Salipiger sp. CCB-MM3: one gene and its partner. The protein of the gene in region 1 binds, or shares a complex with, the protein of each later gene. Links are inferred from orthologs where the notes say so. Each region holds a gene or a part of one and is shown on either strand. Other genes may lie near its edges.

What was found.
Region 2: the proteins of tldD (region 1) and AYJ57_RS16515 are in contact, whole or in part, in a solved structure (PDB 5NJ9), measured with the Escherichia coli proteins. The link is inferred for Salipiger sp. CCB-MM3 from one-to-one orthologs.

Annotation. Positions count from the first base shown.
Region 1 is NZ_CP014596.1:152,466-155,591, forward strand. What follows is about bases 47-3,027. They hold tldD (metalloprotease TldD), read right to left. Parts: upstream 2,258-3,027; coding sequence 836-2,257; downstream 47-835. Other genes in these bases: dprA (DNA-processing protein DprA), read right to left, coding at 47-668; coxB (cytochrome c oxidase subunit II), read left to right, coding at 2,446-3,027. In the rest of the region: more of dprA, read right to left, coding at 1-46; more of coxB, read left to right, coding at 3,028-3,126. UniProt on the Escherichia coli protein: Metalloprotease involved in CcdA degradation. Suppresses the inhibitory activity of the carbon storage regulator (CsrA).
Region 2 is NZ_CP014596.1:575,375-578,356, reverse strand. What follows is about bases 82-2,918. They hold AYJ57_RS16515 (TldD/PmbA family protein), read left to right. Parts: upstream 82-733; coding sequence 734-2,104; downstream 2,105-2,918. Other genes in these bases: AYJ57_RS16510 (inositol monophosphatase family protein), read left to right, coding at 2,091-2,879; AYJ57_RS16520 (phosphodiester glycosidase family protein), read left to right, coding at 82-628. Outside these bases: more of AYJ57_RS16520, read left to right, coding at 1-81.

The DNA.
Region 1 (3,126 bases):
CGCGTAGGGAAATGCCGCGCCTGCGGCTGCACACCCGGCGGCTGTTCCGACAGCAGGGCACCGCGCTCGCGGATCGCGCCGGCGAGCCGGATGTTTTCCTGCGGGTAGATCACGTCGACACCGCCCGCCATCACCGCGGCAGTGCCCTCCTCCAGCGCGGCGCCATGCGCCTCGGCATCGATGCCGCGCGCCAGTCCCGAGACGACGACCCAACCCGCCGCGGACAGATCACGCGCCAACAGCCGCGCCATGCGTGCGCCCAGCGAGGAGGCATTGCGCGCGCCGACGATTGCCACCGCCGGGCGGCTCAGCAGCCCCGGTCGTCCCATCACCCAGACGAAAGGCGGCGCATCGTCGAGCTCGGCCAGATGCGCGGGATAATCCGCCTCGCCGCGAAACAGCAGTGAAGCGCCCGCCCGCGCCCCGGCCGCCATTTCAGCGGCAACCACACCTTCGGGGCAGATGCGATAGTCCGAAACCCCGGCGGCGGCGGCCACCTCCGGCAGCGCCGCGAGCCCCGCAGATGCCGCGCCATGCTCGGCCATCAGCCGCCAGAAGGTGGTCGGCCCGACACGGCGCGAGCGCAAGAGACGGAGCCAGTCAAACCGCTCAGCTTCCGTGGTGGGTGGGAGTGGGGGGTGGGTGGAAGTCTGTGTGTGCCCGGTCATCCTGATCCCGTCGCTTGCAGAACCTCTCTAACAGATGAGTGGTTAATCAACGGTGAAGCACGAAAGACGCGGGGGGGGCCATCACAGCCCCCCTCGCTTCTTCTCTTCCCAAATACGCGGGTCCAAACCCCTCCGCCGCGCTGGCGCAGCCGCGGAGGCGCGGCGGCTCAACTGCCCGAGCCGCCCACGGTCAGCCCGCCGATCATCACCGTCGGCTGGCCCACGCCCACCGGCACCCATTGCCCCTGCTTACCGCAGTTGCCCATGCCCGGATCCAGCGCCATGTCGTTGCCGAGCGCCCGCACGTGCTGCAACGCGGTGGCGCCGTCGCCGATCAGCGTGGCACCCTTCACCGGCGCGCCGACCTTGCCGTCTTTCACCCGGTAAGCCTCGGTGCAGGAGAAGACGAATTTGCCATTGGTGATGTCCACCTGACCGCCGCCAAACCCGGTGGCCCAGATCCCGTCCTTGAGATCGGCCACGATGTCCTGCGGATCGGCGTCGCCGCCCTCCATGATCGTGTTGGTCATCCGCGGCATCGGCGCATGGGCATAGCTCTCACGGCGGCCATTGCCGGTGGCTTCGACGCCCATCAGCCGGGCGTTCTGCCGGTCCTGCATATAGCCCACGAGGATGCCGTCCTCGATCAGCACATTGCGCGCCGAGGGCGTGCCCTCGTCATCGACCGAGATCGAGCCGCGCCGGTCCGGCATGGTGCCGTCATCGACCACCGTGACCCCGGGCGCGGCGACGCGCTGGCCCATGAGCCCGGCAAAGGCCGAGCTGCCCTTGCGGTTGAAATCACCCTCCAGCCCGTGGCCCACCGCCTCATGCAGCAGAATGCCCGGCCAGCCCGGCCCGAGCACGATGTCCATGACGCCTGCCGGGGCATCCTCGGCGCGCAGGTTCACCAGCGCCACGCGCAGCGCTTCGCGCGCCTGCCCCTGCCACGTCGCGGGCTCCAGCAGCCCGTCCAGCAGGAACCGGCCACCGCCCGAGGCGCTGCCCTGCTCGCGGCGACCGTTCTCCTCGACGATCACGCTGACCGTCACACGGGTCATCGGGCGCGTGTCGCTGACCAGCCCGCCCTCGGGGCGCAGGATTGAAACCTCCTGACAGGAGGCGGCGATGGTCGCGGTGACCTGCACCACGCGGTTGTCGAGATCGCGGGTGAAGGCGTCGATCTCGCGCAGCGTATCGAGCTTCACCGCAAAGCTGTGCCCGGCAATCGGGTCGGCGTCGGTATAAATCTTGTGGTTGGTGCCTGCGGGCGGCGGAGCCAGCACGCCGCCGCCATCGCCCACCGCGAGCCGCGCGGTTTCCACGGCGCGCGAGATGGCCTTCTCCGAGATCTCGGTGGCATGGGCGTACCCGGCGACCTCGCCGCGCACCGCGCGCAGGCCGAAACCCTCGGAGGCGTCGTAGCTGGCGGTTCTGATTCGTCCGTCGTCGAGCACCAAAGCCTCGGCGCGACGCCTTTCAAGGAACAACTCACCGTCATCCGCGCCTGCGACAGCATTACGCAGCTGCGCAAGGGTGCGATCCAGGTCGAGGGCGGTTTCGAAGGGCCGGAACGGGCTTTCGCTCATAGGTATCTTCCTCTGGTATTTTGATCTGGATCAAAAAAGTGCGCTTTTGCCGCAAGCGTTCATCTTTATTTGAGGGACGCAATGTGCTTTTTAAAGAGCATATCTAGGGGAGGACTCTCTTCGGGCTGCGGTCCGGGGCTCATTCCTCCTGTCCGCAAGAGAAGAATGACAACCGGATCAGGTGATACATGCGTAAACTTTCTATGCTGGCAGGACTCATTTTCGGCGTGACCGCCGCGCCCGCGATGGCGCAGGACTCGCTGGAACTGGTCGGCCACCCGCAGGCAGGCGGAATCGGCTTCCAGCCAGCCTCGACAGAGCTGGCCCGTGACCTTCAGTGGCTCGACGGCATGCTGCTCGTGATCATCACCGCGATCTGCATCTTCGTCATTGCACTGCTGGCCTACGCCGTGGTCCGCTTCAATGCCAAGAAGAACCCCAACCCGAAAAGCTTCACCCACAACTCGCCGCTGGAAATCGCATGGACGCTTGGCCCCATCGTGATCCTGGTGGTGATCGGTGCCTTCTCGCTGCCGGTGCTGTTCAAGCAGCAGGAAATCCCCGAAGGCGACATCGTGATCAAGGTCACCGGGTATCAGTGGTACTGGGGCTATGAATATGTCGGCACCGATCTGGCCTATGACAGCTACATGATCGGCGCCCCGGCCACCGGCGGCGACAACCGTTTCAACGCGGATGTCTCGGCGCAGCTGCAAGAAGCGGGCTACAGCGACAGCGAATTCCTTCTGGCCACCGACAGCGCCGTTGTTGTGCCGGTCGGCAAGACCGTGGTGATGCAGGTCACGGGCGCCGATGTGATCCACTCCTGGACCATCCCGGCCTTCGGTGTGAAACAGGACGCCGTGCCC
Region 2 (2,982 bases), 420 kb from region 1 along the record:
GGTTGGCGCAGACGAGGACCTGCGCACCTTCCTGCGCGCGCCGGGTGGCGAGGTCTGGGGGCATTTCGCCTCTCTCGACGCCGCGCTGCGCGAAAAGGGGAAGCGGCTGGTCTTCGCGATGAACGCGGGCATGTACCATGAGGACCGCGCCCCGGTCGGCCATTATGTCGAGGACGGCACCGAGGAGATGCGCGTCATCTCCAGCCCCGGCCCCGGCAACTTTGGCCTGCTGCCGAACGGCATCCTGTGCATCGCGGAAGGCACCGCACAGGTCTATGAGACCCGCGACTTCCTCGCCAAGAAGCCGCAGTGCCGCTATGCGACGCAATCCGGGCCGATGCTGGTCATCGACGGCGAACTGCACCCGCGGTTCCTGCCCGATAGCACGTCGCGCTACATCCGCAACGGCGTCGGCACCTCGGCGGACGGCAAGGATCTGATCTTTGCCATCTCGGAGGAACCGGTGAGCTTTTACGAGTTCGGCACGCTGTTCCGCGATGGTCTGGACATGCCCAACGCGCTGTTCTTCGACGGCAATGTCTCGCGGCTCTTCGCGCCCGACTTTGGACGCACCGACATCGGTCGCCCGCTTGGACCCATCGTCGGGGTGGTCGAGCCATCGAGCTGAGCAGCCCCGCCTTCGCGCCGCCGAAGGTGGCGCTATCGCCGCGCCCCCGGCTTGCCTTGCAGGCCCCCGCGGCCTACCCAGATATCAAAGACTTCCGGAGGTGACATGGACGGCGTGATGGATCGCAACGAAGCCAAGGACCTGCAATCGCTGACCGCGCAGCTGCTCGACGTGGCGAAACAGGCGGGCGCAGATGCTGCCGACGCCATCGCCATCGACGGCACCTCGCTCAGCATCGACGTGCGCGGCGGCGCGCTGGAACAGGCCGAACGCGCCGAAGGCACCGACATCGGACTGCGCGTGCTGATCGGCCAGCGCAGCGCGGTGGTATCCGCCTCGGACGTGAAGTCCGAGACGCTGCGCGCCATGGCCGAACGCGCCGTGGCCATGGCCCGCGAAGCGCCCGAAGACCCCTATGCCGGGCTCGCCGATCCTTCGCAGCTAGCGCAGGACTGGGATCTTGCGGCGCTCGAACTGGCCGACCCCGCCGCCGATCCGGCACCCGACGCGCTGCAGCGCGATGCGCTGGAGGCCGAAGCCGCCGCGCTGGCGGTGAACGGCATCACGCAGGTGCAGGCCTCTTCGGCCTCTTACGGCGCGCAGCGCGTGCATCTTGCCGCCAGCAACGGCTTTTCCGGCGGCTACGCCCGCACCTCGCGCTCCACCTCCTGCGTCGCTATCGCTGGCAGCGGGCTGGGCATGGAGCGGGACTATGATGGCGACAGCCGCACCTTCCAAAGCGACCTGCGCAGCCCCGCCGAGATCGGCCAAAGCGCCGCTGAGCGCGCGCTGGAGCGGCTAAACCCTCGCAAGCCCAAGACCGGCGCCTATCCGGTGCTGTTCGACGAGCGTATCTCGGCCTCGCTGATCGGGCATCTGGTTTCGGCGGCCAATGGCGCGGCGGTGGCGCGCGGCGGCTCTTGGCTGCGCGACGCGCTTGGTGAGCCGGTGCTGCCCGACGCCCTGTCGCTGATCGAGGATCCGCACCGCGCCCGCGTGTCGGGCTCGCGCCCCTTCGACGCCGAGGGTCTGCCGACGCAGCGCCGTGCGCTGGTCAAGGACGGTGTACTGCAGGGCTGGACGCTTGATCTGGCCAATGCCCGCAAGCTTGGCATGGACCCCACCGGCAACGCCGCGCGCGGGCCCTCCTCGGGCCCTTCGCCGACGGTCTGGAACCTTGCGCTGACGCAGGGCGAGAAGACCCGCGCGCAGCTGATCGCCGAGATGGGCCGGGGCCTTCTGGTCACTTCGATGATCGGCGCGACGATCAACCCCAACACCGGCGACTACTCGCGCGGGGCGGCTGGCTGGTGGATCGAGAACGGCGAGCTGGCCTATCCGGTCTCGGGCGTCACCATCGCGGGCAACCTGCGGCAGATGCTGCGCTCGGTTGTGCCGGCCAATGATGCGCGGCCGTGGCTGTCGCGGGTGGTGCCCTCGCTGCTGGTCGAGGGGCTGACGCTTGCCGGCGAGTGACAGCGACCGCCTGCTGCTCGAGCGCGCCGCCCGCGAGGCGGGCGCGCTGGCGAAATCTTTCGGCGCCAATGATCTCGACGTGCGGCGCAAGGAGGCGGACGGCAGCCCGGTAACCGCCGCCGATCTGGCGGTGAACGATCTTCTTGGCAGCACCTTGCGCACCGCCCGCCCCTCCTATGGCTGGCTCTCCGAAGAAAGCGCCGAAGACCCCGCCCGCCACGCCGCCGAGCGGGTGTTCATCATCGACCCGATCGACGGCACCCGCAGCTTTATCGAGGGCGCCGATACATGGGCGCATTCGCTCGCGGTCGCCGAGAACGGGCAGATCACCGCCGCCGCGGTCTACCTGCCAAAGCGCGACCTGCTCTACAGCGCCGCCGCCGGTCAGGGCGTGACGCTCAACGGCGTGCCGATCCGCACCACCGGCACTTCGGTGCTGGAAGAGGCCGAAGTTCTGGCCCCGCGCCCGGTGATCGACGCGCCCTATTGGCGCGTGCCGCTGCCGCCGCTGCGCCGCGCGCACCGGCCCTCGCTGGCCTACCGGCTGGGACTGGTGGCCGAAGGCCGGTTCGACGCCATGCTGACCTTCCGCCCGACGTGGGAGTGGGACATCGCCGCGGGCACGCTGCTGCTGCAAGAGGCTGGCGCCACGGTCACCGACCGGCTGGGCCGACCGCTGCGGTTCAACGCGCGGCATCCGCAGCACCCGGGCGTTGTCGCCGCCAACCCGGCGCTGCATGGCGACATCATGAACCGGCTGACCCTCGCCCCTTAGCCGCCCCTGATCGACCTGCCTGCGCCACGCGATCATCGTCTCGTGATCACGGAAACCACCTGACCCGCGGTCGAATCTTGACGCTGCGGCCGCAGAAAGTAGG